2 regions of the Stenotrophomonas sp. 112478_Sma genome follow, and region 1 is predicted to be linked to the other one. Evidence: predicted binding sites of a transcription regulator. Region 1 holds the regulator's gene; the other holds the start of a gene.
The links. The regulator FliA, encoded in region 1, starts transcription of late flagellar genes. The targets are predictions, from matches to a motif close to TAAAGTTTNNCNNNCNNNGGCCGATAA.
Positions count from the first base shown of each region.

Region 2: the regulator FliA is predicted to act here: its motif matches at 1,512-1,538, upstream of ACZK08_RS17585 (methyl-accepting chemotaxis protein).

Region 1 is NZ_CM151072.1:1,956,809-1,964,768, forward strand. It holds gene ACZK08_RS09110 (chemotaxis protein CheA) at 1-170, opposite strand, end outside; gene ACZK08_RS09115 (protein phosphatase CheZ) at 173-778, opposite strand; gene cheY (chemotaxis response regulator CheY) at 778-1,170, opposite strand; gene ACZK08_RS09125 (RNA polymerase sigma factor FliA) at 1,228-1,971, opposite strand; gene ACZK08_RS09130 (MinD/ParA family ATP-binding protein) at 1,968-2,855, opposite strand; gene flhF (flagellar biosynthesis GTPase FlhF) at 2,842-4,494, opposite strand; gene flhA (flagellar biosynthesis protein FlhA) at 4,640-6,745, opposite strand; gene flhB (flagellar biosynthesis protein FlhB) at 6,742-7,872, opposite strand; gene ACZK08_RS09150 (CocE/NonD family hydrolase) at 7,957-7,960, opposite strand, start outside.
Region 2 is NZ_CM151072.1:3,859,352-3,867,311, reverse strand. It holds gene ACZK08_RS17600 (transporter substrate-binding domain-containing protein) at 1-212, opposite strand, end outside; gene ACZK08_RS17595 (VOC family protein) at 294-500, shown strand; gene ACZK08_RS17590 (arylamine N-acetyltransferase family protein) at 524-1,363, opposite strand; gene ACZK08_RS17585 (methyl-accepting chemotaxis protein) at 1,567-4,101, shown strand; gene ACZK08_RS17580 (PepSY domain-containing protein) at 4,138-6,654, opposite strand; gene ACZK08_RS17575 (TonB-dependent receptor plug domain-containing protein) at 6,554-7,960, opposite strand, start outside.

The DNA.
Region 1 (7,960 bases):
AGGAAGCCGGCGCCGCCCTTGAGCGTGTGATAGCCACGGAACACGGCGTTGAGCTGGTCGGCGTCCTGCGGCGCCTGTTCCAGCGACACCAGCTGTTCGCCGAGGCGATCCAGGATTTCCTGTGCCTCGATGATGAAATCGGCGGTGATGTCGTCGGATACCGCGCTCATGCTTACAGTCCCAGGTCCGACAACAGGTCGTCGGCGTCGTTCTGAGAGACCGCGTGGCGGTCCAGTCCCTTCAGTGCCGGTCCGGCCAGCGCCGGATCGGTGCGATGCTGCTCCGGTGGCAGGCCCAGCGCGCCAAAGCCTTCGTGCACGCGGCGGACGATGCCGACCACGCGACGGATGATCTGTCCGGTCAGGTCCTGATAGCTCTGGGTCAGGGCAATCTCGGTCAGGTTGTGGCGGATGCGTTCCAGCTGCGCATCCTGCCCCGGCTGCAGGCCTTCGGCGCGCAGCTGTTCGGTGAGGCTGCGGCACTCTTCGGCCAGGTCCAGGGTGCGGTGCGTGGCCTGTTCGGTCATCGCCACCACATGGTCCAGGCGCGCGCAGGCGTCGTCCAGCTCGCCCGCCTCGCTGGGGACGGTCGGCAGTTCGCCCAGGGCCTGGCCCAGTTCGCGGGCCAGCCGTGACAGGCCGCTCATCATCGGCTGCGTGCGTGCGGCCACCAGGGCGTCGATGCGCTGGCGCCAGGCGCTCTCGTCGCCGGATTCGAGCGCGTCGAGGGCTTCCTGCAGGCGCAGGGCGAGGGCGTTCTTGTCGACCGTGGCGTCCATCAGGCGCTGGCCGCCAGGCGTTCGAAGATCTTGCCCAGTTTCTCTTCCAGCGTCTGCGCGGTGAACGGCTTGATGATGTAGCCGTTCACGCCGCTCTGCGCCGCTTCGATGATCTGCTCGCGCTTGGCCTCGGCGGTGACCATCAGGACCGGCAGGGTCTTGAGCTTGGCATCGGCGCGGATCGCCTTGAGCAGCTCGATGCCGGTCATCACCGGCATGTTCCAGTCGGTGACCACGAAGTCGAACGGCTGGCTCTGCAGCATCGACAGTGCGGCATGCCCGTCCTCGGCTTCGGCGGTGTTGGTGAAGCCCAGATCGCCCAGCAGATTCTTGACGATGCGGCGCATGGTCGAGAAGTCGTCGACGATCAGGATGCGCATGTTCTTGTTCAAAGCGGAGTTCCTTTGTTGTTCAGTCGCCCGCGGTGGCCGTGGCCGCCGCAGGCATGTTCATTCTTCAAGCCCGGCATCCGCGGCCTCGAAGATCTTCAGCCGGCCGCGCAGGCGCAGCACGGCCTGGCCGTGGATCTGGCAGACGCGCGATTCGCTCACGCCGAGCACCGCGCCGATCTCCTTCAGGTTCAGCTCCTGCTCGTAGTACAGCGAGAGCACCAGCTGTTCGCGCTCGGGCAGATGGCCGATGGCCTTGCCCAGTTCGCGGCCGAACTCGCCACGTTCCAGGACCTGCTGCGGTGTCGGTCCGCCCTGGGCGACGGTGTCCAGTTCGCCCTGGTCTTCGATGCGCGATTCCAGGCTCAGCACCTGGCCGCGCGAGGCGTCCTCCATCAGCCGCAGGTATTCGGGCAGTGGCATGTCCATGGCCGCCGCCACCTCGGTGGCACTGGCTGCACGGCCCGTGGTCTGCTCCAGGCGGCGGATGGTGGCGGCCGCATCGCGGGCGCGCCGATGCACCGAGCGCGGTACCCAGTCGCCGCGGCGGATCTCGTCGATCATCGAGCCGCGGATGCGGATCGAGGCATAGGTCTCGAACGAGGCACCCTGGTCGGCGTCGTAGCTGCGCGAGGCTTCGATCAGGCCCATCATGCCGGCCTGGATCAGGTCGTCCACTTCGACGCTGGCCGGCAGGCGTGCGGCCAGGTGATGGGCGATGCGCCGCACCAGGTCCGAGTGCTGGGCGATGACCTCGGTCGCCGCCGAGCGCTGGACTTCCCTGTACTGGGCCGCGCCTTTCATGCTGCCACCCCGCGTTGCTTGAGGATGCGCTCGAGGAAGAATTCAACGCCACCGCGTGGCTCGGTGGGGGCCTGCCAGCGGGCGGTGCGACGGGCGATCTCGGTGATCGCCAGCGCCGCCGGGCTGGATGGATAGGCCTTCACCACCGGCTGCTGGCGCTGCACCGACAGGCGCAGCCAGTCATCCTGCGGCACGCAGCCCAGGTAGTTCAGCGAGACATCGGCAAGGAACTTCTCGCAGACCCGGGTCAGCTTTTCATACAGTACGCGGCCCTCGTTGGGGTCGCGCACCATGTTGGCCACCACCTGGATGCGGTCCACGCCGCGCTCGCGCGACAGCACCTTGATCAGTGCGTAGGCGTCGGTGATCGAGGCCGGCTCGTCGCAGACCACGACAACGGTGTCCTGTGCGGCCTGGCAGAAGGTCAGTACGCCGTCGGTGATGCCGGCGGCGGTGTCCACCACCATGATGTCCAGCTCGCGTTCCAGTTCGGAGAACACGTTCACCAGGCCGATGTGCTCGGCCGGGGCCAGCTCGGCCATGTGCCGCCGACCGGACGCGGCCGGCACCACCAGCACGCCGTTCGGACCTTCGACGATCACGTCTTCCAGCGAGCAGCGGCCGGCGACCAGATCCGCCAGGGTGTGGGTGGGATTCAGGCCCAGGATCACGTCGATGTTGGCCAGGCCCAGGTCGGCGTCGAGCAGCAGCGTGCGCTTGCCCATGCCGGCCAGCGCCACGGCCAGGTTGGCCGAGACGTTGGTCTTGCCGACGCCGCCCTTGCCACCGGTCACGGCGATGGTGCGCACAGGGCCGAGCGGCTCGCTGCGGGTGGCCGACAGCGGGAAGGTCTTGGTCAGCTTGGCGTACTCACGCGACGGCATGGTTCAACTCCGGGTTGCAGGGCATATCGGCCGCTCGGCGCAAATCTTCAAGGCGAAGTACGAGATTGGCCGCGCTGGCCCGGTGCAGGTCGTCCGGAACGTCCTGGCCATCGGTCACCCAGGTGATCGGCAGCGCGTGGTCCACCGCGACCGACAGGGCGTTGCCGAAGCGGCCGGTCTCATCCAGCTTGCTCAGCACCAGGCCCTGCAGGTTGGCCGCGCCGAAGCGGCGCACCACCTCGTCCATGTCGCCGAAGCTGGTATTGGCCGGCAACACCAGCAGGGTGCGGACCTGGCGGGCGGCACGCAGCCACTGCAGCTGGGCGGCCAGGGCGCGGTCGCGCGGGCCCAGGCCGGCGGTATCGATCAGCACCAGCTTGTAGTCCTTCAGGCGCTCCAGCAGCTGGTCCAGGTCGGTACCGCTGTTGGCTTCATGCACCGCGATGCCGAGCTGGCGGCCATAGCCGTACAGCTGCTCGCGGGCACCGATGCGCAGCGTGTCGGTGGTGACCAGGGCCACATCGCGCGGCGCGTGCTTCTCGGCGAAGCGCGAGGCGAGCTTGGCGATGGTGGTGGTCTTGCCGGCCCCGGTTGGACCGACCAGAGCGATCACGCCGCCTTCTTCCAGCGGATCGACCGGCGCGATCGGCAGCCTGCGCGAGATCAGGCCCAGCATCAGCCCGCGGCCCCGGTGGGCTTCGGTTTCCAGCGGTATCTGCATGGCCACATCGCGGGCCAGCCCGGCATCGAATCCGTACTCGTCCATCAGGTCCAGGGCGGTCGCCCGCACCGGGCAGCCGCGCAGGCGCTCGTCGGTGAAGCGGTTCATCTCGCGCTCGATGACCTGGCGCATGCCGGCCACTTCGTGGCGCAGCTGGCGGATCTCGGCATCGTCCTGTGCAACCACCGTCAGTACCGGCGCCGGGGCAAGGAGCGGCGCCGGGGCCGGCGCGGTCTCCGCTTCAGCGGCAGCGGCAGGGGCTGGCGTGGTCTCGGCAACGTCCTGCGCGTACGGCGGCTCGGGGTGCACGGACTCGGCCTGCGCAGTGGCCGCAGCGGTGATCGGCAGCGGCGGCGGCAGCACTGCCGGCGCGGGGGATTCGTGATGCTCGTCCTGCGGCGGGTCGATCAGGAAACGGGCGCGGTTGGCGGGCGCCGGTGCGGGAGCCACGACGGCGCTCGCGAACGGCGCGAAGATCTGCTCCGGCAGTGCCGGATCGTTGACGGTGGCACGCGCCAGGGTGGCAGCGAAGCCGGAACTGCCGCGGGTGGGCACGATCTCGTCCGCACTGTCCAGGGTGCGGCCGGTGGCACCGACGGCCGCGCGGGCGAGGGCGGCCACGGCCGATGTGGTGGCCGTCACCGGCTGCTGGGCTGGTGTCGCGGAGCGGCGACGGGTGACCGCGGCGATCACTGCATCCGCGGCGGTGCGCGGTTTCGGCGGCGGCGGAGCCACGTCGCGCCGCGAGGCTTCCAGCGCGCGTTGCACCGCGCTCTCGTCATAGTTGGCTGCGGCGACGATCTCGACGCCTTCCTCGATCCGGCGGTTGGACAGGATCACAGCATCGGGACCATGTTCCTTGCGCACCAGGTTCATGGCCGAGCGCATGTCGGCGGCGACGAATCGTTTGATTTTCATGCTGTGGTCACGGGACGGGGACGGCGGGGTGGGGGTGGGAGAACGCGGGTGGTCGGTGGTCTGCACGGAACGAGTTCCCCTTGGCATCTGTCTGTTGCGGTGGTTCGAAGGTGGTGTCTGTTTTCTGACGCATCGGTGGGCGGCGTCAGCTGATCGTTCCGACCAGCTTCAGGCGCTTGTCCTCCGGCACTTCGCTGTACGCCAGTACCGACAGCGACGGAACGCTGTGACGGACCAGGCGTGCCAACGCGGCACGTACCGGGCCGGGAACCAGCACGACCGCGGGCTCGTTGCGGGCTTCCTGCTTGCTGACACATTCGGCCAGACTCTGATGCAGTCGCTCGGCAAGCCCGGGTTCCAGCGCGGCGCCGTTGCCCTGCGTGGACTCCTGCAAGACGCGTTCCAATTGCGGGTTGAGGGTGAACACCGGCAGCTCCGCCGACATTCCGGCGATCTCCTGCACGATGAAGCGGCCGAGCGCGGTGCGCACTGCGGCGGTGAGCGTGGCCGGGTCCTGGCTGGACGGCGCGTGCTCCACCAGTGCTTCGGCGATCTTGCGCAGCTGGCGGATCGGAATGCGTTCCACCAGCAGGTTCTGCAGCACCCGCACCACGGCCGACAACGGCAGCGCCTTGGGCGTCAGATCTTCGACGAGCTTGGGTGCGCTCTTGGCGAGGTTGGCCAGCAGGTGCTGCACCTCTTCGTGGCCCAGCAGCTCCGGCGCATGCTCGCGGATCAGGTGGGAAAGATGGGTGGCGACCACGGTGGCCGGGTCGACCACGGTGTAGCCCATGGTTTCGGCCTGGGCGCGCTGGTGCGGCTGGATCCAGGTAGCGTCCAGGCCGAAGGCGGGATCCTTGCCGGCGATGCCGTCCAGCGGGCCGAGCGCACTGCCGGGGTCCAGCGCCAGTTCGCGGTCGGGATGGATCTCGGCGGTTGCCACCGGCACGCCATGCACCAGCACGCGGTAGCCGTTGGCCGGCAGTTCCAGGTTGTCGCGGATGTGCACGGATGGAATCAGGAATCCCACGTCCTGGGTCAGCTTGCGCCGCACGCCCTTGATGCGTGCCATGAGTTCGCCGCCCTGATTGCTGTCCACCAGCGGAATCAGCCGGTAACCGACCTCCAGCCCCAGCGGGTCGACCGGGCGCAGTTCGTCCCAGCTCAGTTCTGCGGTGGGGGCCGGCGCCGCCGGTCGGCCCAGCGCACTGACCGCGCCGGGGTCGCTGCCGGCAGCGTCGCTCGGGGCCGGGGCCTGTCCCTTCCGGTACAGCTTCCAGGCGATGAAGCCGAGAATGGAGGCAAGCGTCAGGAAAGCGACGTTGGGCATGCCGGGCACCAGGCCGACCAGGCCGATGATGCCGGCCGTGATGGCCAGGGCACGGTACTGGCCGAACACCTGGCCGGTCATCGCCTGTGCCATGTCCTGCGAGCGCGAGGCACGGGTGACCAGCATCGCCACTGCGCTGGAAACCAGCAGGGCCGGCAGCTGCGCCACCAGACCGTCACCGATGGACAGCAGGGTGTAGGTCGCAGCGGCATCGCCGAACGGCATGCCATGCTGCAGCACGCCCACGGCGAGGCCACCGAGCATGTTGATGAACAGGATCAGGATGCCGGCAATCGCATCACCCCGGATGAACTTGCTGGCGCCGTCCATCGCGCCATAGAAGTCGGCTTCCTCGCGGACCTCCTCGCGGCGCAGCTTGGCTTCTTCGCGCGTCAGCAGGCCGGCGTTGAGATCGGCATCGATGGCCATCTGCTTGCCGGGCATGGCGTCGAGGATGAAGCGCGCGGTCACTTCCGAGACACGGCCGGCGCCCTTGGTGATGACCACGAAGTTGATGATGGTCAGGATGGCGAACACCACGATGCCGACCGCATAGTTGCCGCCGATCACGAATTCACCGAACGCCGCGATGACCTTGCCGGCCGCGTCGTGGCCATTCTGGCCATTGAGCAGGATGACGCGGGTGGAGGCCACGTTCAGTGCCAGCCGCAGCATGGTGGTGACCAGCAGCACGATCGGGAAGATGGTGAAATCCAGCGGGCGCTTCACGTACACCACCGCCAACAGCACCATCAGCGAGATGGCGATGTTGAAGGTGAACAGCGCATCGAGCACGGGCGCCGCCAGCGGCACCACCACCATCGCCAGCAGCGCCAGCACGATCAGCGGTGCGCCGAGGCCTTGGCGGATCATCTCCAGCAGCCGGCGGGTGTTGAATCCGGACGAGGCCTGCGCGCTCATGCCCGGCCTCCCTTGCCGAATTCATCCACCTCGATGTGCGGGGCGCCCGGCATCGGGCCGGTGCGCCAGGCGCGCAGCTGGTAGACGTAGGACAGGACCTGGGCCACGGCCGAATACAGTCTCACGGGGATTTCCTTTCCGAGTTGGCCTTCCCGATACAAGGCGCGTGCCAAAGGCGGGGCGGAGACGATGGCGACCTTGTTGCCATCGGCGACTTCACGGATGCGCAGGGCGGTCTCGTCCACGCCCAGCGCCACCACGGTGGGCGCGTTCATGGCGCCGCCCTCGTACTTCAGGGCCACGGCGTAGTGGGTCGGGTTGACCACCACCACGTCCGCGGTGGGCACCGCTTCCATCATCCGGCGGTTGGCCATCTGCTGCTGGAGCTGGCGGATGCGGCCCTTCACCTCCGGGCTGCCTTCGCTTTCCTTCATTTCCCGCCGCAGTTCCTCGCGGGTCATCTTCAGCTTGCGCATCCAGTTCCAGCGCTGGTACGGCGCGTCGATCGCCGCAAGCACCAGCATTGCCCCGGCGGTGGCCAGCAGCAGTCGCAGGGTGAAGCCCAGGCCATCGGTGATGGCGGTTTCCAGTGGGTGGTGGATCAACCCGCGCAGGGTGTCGAAGCCGCTCCACACCACCAGTCCGGCGGCGACGCCCACGAACGCCACGCGCAGCAGTGACTTGGTGAATTCAGCGATGGCTTCCGGCCCGTACAGACGTTTGAGGCCGGTCAGCGGGTTCAGCCGATTGATGTCGGGCATCATCGCTTTGGCCGACCAGCGCAATCCGCCCATCACCAGCGGGGCGACGAAGCTGGCCAGCAGGCAGACCAGCACCAGCGGGGTGATCACCAGCATGAACTGCAGCAGCAGGTCGCCAAAGTGGCCGAACAGTTCCTTCGGGTTCTGCCGCAGCCCCTGCTCGGGACTCAACGCCTGTTTCATCCATTGCGTGGCACCACGGCCGATCGAGCCGCCCATGGCCATCACCGCCAGCACGCCGCCACCGAACACCGCGGCGGTCCCCAGTTCGCGGGAACGCGGCAGGTTGCCCTGTTCCCGGGCCTCGCGCAGGCGTTTTTCGGTGGGTTGTTCGGTCTTTTCGCCGGCGGATTCGTTCTCGGACATCACGGGCACTGCGGCAGGGGATGCCGGGCTGCCTGCAAGAACTGTTCCGCGGCGCGTGGTTCACCGCCGGGGCAACGCCCGACGCTAG
Region 2 (7,960 bases), 1.9 Mb from region 1:
TCGGCTGCCGCCGCGACCACCGATGCGGCCGCATCGTGACAGGTGAATCGCGCCTGCACGCCCATCCGCTGCGCCAGCGCGGTGGCCAGCTCCACCGAGGGGCCGCGCGGCGATCGTGCGTCGCCCTGCGCAAGGACCGGATTCCCCAGATTGATGGCGACGCGCAGATGGCCCAGTGGCGCCAGTGCACTTCGGTGATCGGCCAGGGTCATGCAGCGCTCCGCGAAGGGTGGGCAGGCCAGCATGCCCGCAACGATGCGCACGGAATGTCAGGGCGGCGCCATCCTGCGACGATGAACCCCATCGCGCATGTCGAGATTCCGGCCAGCGACCTGGCTCGCGCCATCGCCTTCTACCAGCAGTGGCTGCAGGTGCGCATCGATGCGCCGGTCCAGCTGCACGGCTGCCGCGGCCCGGCAGATGCCGGCCACTGGCGGGTGGCCGAGATCTGCGACAGCGAGGGCAACCGCATTGCGCTGCAGGCGCCGGTGACGTTGTAACCCGGGCACCGTGCCGCGCGGTGCTACCGTGATGCGGCGTGCGAGCGCTGCAGCCAATCGGTGATCGCCGGGTCGAGCCGCGCATCGTCCGGCACGCGCAGGCCGAATGCCGACTGCAGGACGTCGCGCACGTCGGCGGCATCGCGCAGCGGACGCTTGAGCGGCGCCTGCCCGGGGCGGTACTCGGTGTAGTTGCCACTGCCGATGGTGCGCCGCCAGTCCGGGCCGGCCAGTGACGCGCGCAGCTGGCCGGGGAAACCCGAATCCGGGTGCGTGCACACGTACCAGTTGGCCACCACGTTGTCGATCGGCGCTGGCGGCCGCAGGTCGAAGCGGTACATCGCCCGCCATGCGTCGCCCGCCTGGGCGGAAAGCACGAAGTCGTCCTCACCCGCCAGCTGCTGCAGCTGGAAAGACTCGTGCGGCGTGGCCTGCGGCGCCGTTTCGTACAGCCGCAGCGGCACCGTCGGCGTCAGGCCACCGAAGCCGGCATCGACCAGCCAGTCCTCTCCCTCCACGTGCACGCGCAGCAGCAGGTGGGTACGCGCCGTCGGGGCATTGTCCTGTGCCGCCAGCAGCACGCGCGCGCTCAGCGGCTGTGCGTCGAAGCCCACTGCCTGCAGGAGCGCCAGCAGGCCGCCGTTGAGTTCAAAGCAGTAACCGCCGCGCTGCTGGTCGAGCAGCTTGTGCTGCACGCTGTCCAGATCGATCGGCACCGCGTCGCGCAGCAGGCTGCTGAGGGTTTCAAAGGGGAGCAGGGCGTTGTGGCGCTGCACCAGCAGGGTCAGTCCGGCAAGGTCCAGCGACGGCGGAGCATCCAGTTGCAGGCGCTGCAGATAACGGGGGACGTCGAGCGGGGTCATGGCGAGGGCGGCAGGTGGGAAGAATCCCACTGTGCAACCGCAACCGGGGTTGAGGTCAAGCGCGGGCGCCGTGTCACGTCTCCGTCGCCTGGGGCCGGTACAAAGAGCGCAACCGGCACGGTGCGTGCCACAGCGTCGGCAATGTGCCTAAAGTTGTCGCCGGTCAGGCCGATACAGGTGCGTCCTTCCGCCTGGAGTCTGTGATGTCGGCCGTCGTCCCCCTTCGGTTCCTGCGCACCCGTCTCATCGCGATGCGCTCGGCGCTTCCACGCCTGCTGGTCTGGCTGCAGCCGCATCGGCTCAGCGTGGCCAACAAACTCAAGGCCACCCTGCTGGTCTGCGGCGCGGGCCTGGTGGCGATCGCCGCCGTCCATGCCTGGACCGGCCATGCCAGCAGTCAGGCCGCACGCAGCCAGGCCAGTTACCAGCGTGGCAGCGATCTGGCCGCACGCCTGGCGACACGGGTGGCGGAGGCGCGTCGCCTGCAGACCCAGTATGCACGCAGTTTCGACGATGCCGACCGCAGCCAGCTGCAGGCGGCCCAGCAGGCACTGCAGGTCGATCTGAAGGCGCTCAGGGCGATGCCGATGGATGCCGGTCGCCGCAAGGCATTGCAGGCGCTCACCGAGGCCGCCGAGGGATTCTCGCAGGGAGTGGCCGCGCTGTTCGAACGTGTGGACGAGATGGGGCGTGGTGATGCGGGCCTGGCTGCACAGCTGCAGCAGGCCGCCGATGCCCTGCAGCAGCGGGTGGATGGCCTGGACCGGCCGGCACTGGCGCTGCACCTGCAGAAGATGCGGCGCCAGGAAGCGCTGCTGCTGCTCGATGGCGATTCGACTCATGCCGACCGCGCCAGCGAAGAGAAGCTGCCGTTCGATCTGGCGCTGGCGGGGTTGCCGCCCGACGTGCAGGAGGCCCTCCGCACCGGCATGGACGCCTATCAGTCGGCACTGCTTGGCTATACCGCTGCCCGCGTCGGCCTTGATGTGGAGACGCAATCGCTGCTGGAGACGGCTGCCGGCGTGGCGCCTGCGCTCGCCGCCTTCCAGCAGGCACAGGTGAATGCGCTGGCCCTGGCGCAGGCGCGGCAGCAGGCCGGTGCACGCACCATGAGCGTGCTGTTCGCCCTCACCCTGCTGCTGGTGGCCGGCGTGCTGATCACCAGCCTGCTGCTGGTGCTGCGCGCGGTGCGCAGGCCGATCCAGGACACCCTGCGGTTCGCCAGCGACATCGCCGATGACCGGCTCGATACCACGTTGCGCGTGCACAACGCCAACGACGAGATCGGCCAGCTGGCACAGCGCCTGGTGGACATGCAGCAGCGGCTGCGTGCGCGCATCGAGACCGAGCGTGCGATGGCCCGTGGCAACACGCGCGTACGCCAGGCCCTGGACTGCGCGCAGACCGGGCTGATGGTGGTCGATGCCGAAGGCCAGGTGGCCTACGCCAATCCTGCGTTGCGGCACGTGCTGGGCCTGCAGGCCGACGCGCTGGTCGGCACTGACGCGCGGGACCTGCATCCGGCCCTGGCCAGCCTGGTAGACGCGCGCCACCGCCAGGAGCGGGAAATCAGTCATGCCGGTGTGCGCTATCAGTTGATCGCCAATGCCATCGTCGATGACGACCAGTTCCTGGGCGTGGCGCTGGAGTGGCGCAGCCGTGCGCTGGAAACGCTGCTGGAGACCGAGGTGGCGGCACTGGTCGACGCTGCCGCGCAGGGTGACCTGCACGGGCGCATTTCGCTGCAGGGCAAGCACGGTTTCGTGCATACGCTGTCCACCAGCATCAACCGCCTGCTGTCCACCTTTGAAACCAACCTGGGGGACCTGCAGGCATTGCTGGCGGCGTTGGCCCGTGGGGATCTCAGCGTGCGCATGGAAGGTGAGCTGCAGGGCGTGTTCGCACGCATGCGCGACGACGCCAATGCAACCGTCGCACAGCTCGGCCGCATCGTGACCCGCATCCAGCGCGCCGCCGCCAGCCTCGACAGCGGTGTCGGTGAAATCGTTGCCGGCCATCACGACCTCTCGCAGCGTACCGAGCAGCAGGCGGCCAATCTGGAAGAGACCGCAGCCTCGATGCATGAGCTGACCGACACCGTCGGCCGCAACGCCGACGCCGCCGGACGTGCCGACGCGCTGGTGCAGGGGGCTGCAGCGGTTGCACAGCGGGGTGGGGTGGCCGTCGGTCAGGTGGTGGAGACCATGCAGGGCATCAGTGAAGCATCGCACCGCATCGGGGACATCACCCAGTTGATCGACGGCATCGCATTCCAGACCAACATCCTTGCGCTCAACGCCGCCGTGGAGGCTGCGCGTGCCGGAGAGCAGGGCCGCAGTTTCGCGGTGGTGGCGGCGGAAGTGCGTCTGCTCGCGCAGCGCAGTGCCGAGGCAGCCAGGCAGATCAAGGCGCTGATCGAGGATTCCGTGGCACGCGTCGGCCAGGGCAGCGTGCAGGCCGCGCAGGCGGGCACCACCATGGACGAGATCGTCGGCAGCGTGCAGCAGCTGGCGGACCTGCTCGCCGGCATCCGCAGCGCCTCGCAGGATCAGCACGCGGGCATCGCCCAGGTGAACCACGCCATCGTGCAGATGGAGGCCAGTACCCAGCGCAACGCCAGCCTGGTGGAAGAAGCCGGCTCGTCGACCGCGCAGATGCAGGCGCAGGTGCGCGCGCTGGCCGAAGCCGTGTCCGCGTTCCGCCTGCAGCCGGACCGTCAGGCCCGCGCGGCGGCGTGATCGCGTCCGCCGCCGGGTCCAGCCCGGCGGCGCGGCTCAATACACGTCGCGCCGGTAGCGACCGCTCTCGAGCAGCGTTTCCACCACCTCGTCACCGAGCGCGCCCCGCAGTACCTGATCCACGCCCTCGGCCATGCCCTGCAGCGAGCCGCAGACATGGATCACGGCGCCACGCTGCATCCATTCCCGCAGTTCATCGCAGGCCGACCGCAGGCGGTCCTGAACGTAACCGCCCGCTGCGTCGCGCGAGAACGCCAGGTCGACCCGGATCAGATGGCCCTGCGCCTGCCATGCGCTCACCTCATCGGCGAACAGGAAGTCATGAGCGCGCTGGCGCTCGCCGAACAGCAGCCAGTGGCCGTGCTCGCCTGCGTGTGCCGCCTCGCGCAGCAGGCCGCGCAGGCCGGCGATGCCGGTGCCGTTGCCGATCAGCACCATGGGTGCGCCCGGCACGCGATGGAAGCCGGGGTTGCGGTGCACGCGCGCGGCGATGTGCGCGCCTGCCGGCGCATGCAGCGACAGCCAGCCCGAACCCAGCCCCGGGCGCCCGTTGTTGTCGTGCACCAGACGCACGACCAGTTCCACCACGCGATCGGCCGGGCACGAGGCGATCGAATACTCGCGGCCCGGCAGTACGGGCAGGGCCGTCAGCCAGCGTCCGGCATCCTGCACCTGCAGCGCACTGGCCGCGTCCGGCAGTTCGCGTTCGCTGGCCAGGCACTGCAGGGTCTGCGTGTCGCCTTCGATCAGCAGCGGTTGCAGCGGGTCCAGTCCATGCGCCAGCAGTACCGCACGGGCATGCGCGGCGCTGTGCCGCGGCGCGATATGCAGGATGTCGCCGGCCTGCCACTGCACGTCATCCGGCGCGGCCAGCCGGATCCGCCAGATCGGACCACCGACGCTGCCCGGGTTCAGCTGCTGGCGATCCAGCAGCTGCCAGTCGTGCATGCGGGTGGCCGCCGGCAGCACGCTGTCGTCGGCAGCAATGCCGGTCAACAGGCCGAGCTGCTGCTGCCACTGGCGCAGTGCCGTGACCGATGCAGCGTCCACATCGATGCGGTCGAACATCGCGCGGGCACCGTTGCCCAGCAGCCACGCATCGAACTGGCGGCCGAAGGCGCAGTAGTGCGGGTACTGGCGGTCGCCCAGCGCGAGCATGCCGAACTGCAGTGTGGCCAGGTCCAGGGATCGGCCCAGTAGCTGGCGCGAGGCACGTCGTGCCGAATCCGGCGGTTCGCCGTCACCAAAGGTACTGAGCACGAACAGCGCGTGGCTCGCCGCCTGAAGGCGGTGCGCGTCGATCCTTGCCAGCGGCAATACCTGCACCGCCTGTCCGCTGGCCTGCAGCTGCGCTGCCGCGCGCCATGCCAGCTGCTCGGCCAGGCCGCTCTGGCTGGCATGCACCATCAGCCATGCGGCGCCGTTGGCTGCGGCCGCCGGCAGCGGCTGGCGCAGCGCACGTGCGGCGCGCTGGCTGCGGCGACGGTCGAGATAGAGCAGCCAGCCGGTGATGAAGAACAGGCTCATGCCCAGGCTGCTGAGCATCACGATGATGCGCCCGGGAATCCCGAAGTAGCTGCCCGAGTGCAGCGCGAACACGCTGGTAGCCAGCTGACCGCCAGCGCCCTGGCGCGCGTAGGGACGCGCGTCCAGAATCGCACCGCTGGCAGGGTCGAGCTGCAGCAGATCGTGCGCGCGATCATGATGGCCGCCGCGCAATGCTGGATCGCCCGCCATGGTCCGCACATTCAGTGCCTGGCCGGGCTTCTCGGGCAGCCGCAGGTCGATGTAACCGGTGCGCACCCCGGCCTGCGCGTACAGCGTCGTTTCCACGCGGCGCAGGTCGAGCACGGCGCCGGCATCGATCACCTGCTTGGCCGGTGGCGCCACGCCGAGCAGGGCATTGGCCGCGCTGCGATACCAGTCGAACGACCACCACAGGCCGGTCAGGGCACTCATCAGGTAGATCAGCAGCACCCAGGTGCCGGCCACCGAATGCAGGCTCCACAGGAAGCCGCGGCCGCTGCGCTTCCATTCCACGGCCAGCCAGCTTCGCCAGTGCCACCAGCGGCGGGGCCAGCGCAGGTAGAGCCCGGACAGCGTGAAGAACAGCAGGGCGATCGCGCAGCTGCCGGTAATCCATTTTCCGCGCTCGCCCGCGGCGAGGTGGCGGTGCAGGTCTTCGACGAAGTCGAAGAAGGCCTGCCCGCGCAGGGCGCTGAAGCGCTCGCCGCTGTAGGGGTCGAAGTACACCCAGTGCGCTTTGCCGCCGGCGAAACGGGCCACCGATGGGCGCTGGCCGCTGGCATCCACGCGCAGCCGCTGCAACGGCCGTTTGCTGTCGGCCTGCAGCATCGGCACCAGCTCGCTCAGGGGCAGCGGCTGCTGGCCTTCGGCGTGATGTTCGGCGATGGCGGCGAAGCCGGGGTTGGCGGCGCGCAGCAGTTCATCTTCAAAAGACAGGGCTGCGCCGCTCAGGCCCATGATGGCCAGGACGGTGCCGGCCGTGATGCCCAGCAGCCAGTGCAGTTGGAACAGGACGTTCTTGAACATCGGGGGATGAAAGCCAGGAGGGCTGCCGCCCGCATCCTGCGCAACAGCAAATGAGAATTAGTCGCGTAATTCTCGGGGGCGCCCTGCCTGCGGTCAAGCCGGTGGGGTGGCGCCAGCGACGGGGCCTTCCATGGCCACCGTTGCGTGCACTTGCACCTGCGTCAGAACTTCCAGCCCACCCGCGTGTAATAGAACCCGCCGTTGAATCCGTAGGGCGAATGCACCGGATACTGCGCACCGGCCACACCCCCCAGGGGTTGCTGGCCGGCACACGGTCGAACAGGTTCTGCGCGCCCACGCTGACGTACAGGCCCGAATCGAACTTCCAGCCCACCTCCGCATCCACGATCAACGCGCTGCCCCCGTAGATCGGCAGGCCGCCGTCCTCGGCGGAGATCACGCCGCTGTCCAGGTGATCCTCGTACCAGCTGCTGTAATAGTTGAACCGGAGATTGGCGTGGAAGATCTGCCGCTGGTGATTGATGCTGAAGTAGCCCTTGGTCTTGGGCAGCGATTTCTCCAGCTTGTACACGCGCGCTTCGTCGATGAAGTCGGTGTCGTAGCGGTCCACCTTCGTGCGGTTCCAGTTGGCCGCCAGCGAGTAGGTGGTGACCCCGCCGAAGTGGTTGCTCTTGAAGCTGGTCACCAGGTCCACGCCGGTGGTGGTGGTATCGAAGGCGTTGCCGAAGTAGGTTACCTGCGAGATGGAAGCGGCTTCTGCATTGCCGCCGGCCACCAGCGCCGCACGCTCCTCCGGAGTGACTGCAAAGCTGGTGCTCAGAGCAATGCGGTCTTCCACCTTGATCTGATAGCCGTCCAGGGTGACCAGCCAGTCACCTTCGGTCCACACCGCACCCAATGACACATTCCTGGACTCTTCCGGAGTAAGCGGCTGCGCGCCCTTGAGCTGGGCAATCGGATTGGTTGGCGGCAGGGTGGCGATGTCTTCCAGTGCGGTACCGCCGAACACGGTGCTGATCTGGCTGATGTTGGCCTGGCCGGGCGTTGGTGCACGGAAGCCGGTGTTGTAGGCGCCGCGCAGAGCGAAGTGCTCGTTGAAGTCGAAGCGCGCGGTGAGCTTGCCGGTGGTGGTGCTGCCGAACGAATCGTAGTCCTCGTAGCGCAGCGCACCGGCCAGCAGCAGCCGCTCGGTGAGCTGTGCTTCCAGGTCGGCGTAGGCGGCCCAGTTGCGACGATCAAAGGTGCCGGCGGTGCGCGTGCTGAAGCCGTTGAATCCGTTGGAGCCCAGCGCGAAGCCCTGTTCGGTCAGCGGCCCGATGGCTGTGGACGGGCCGTCACCGGGGCT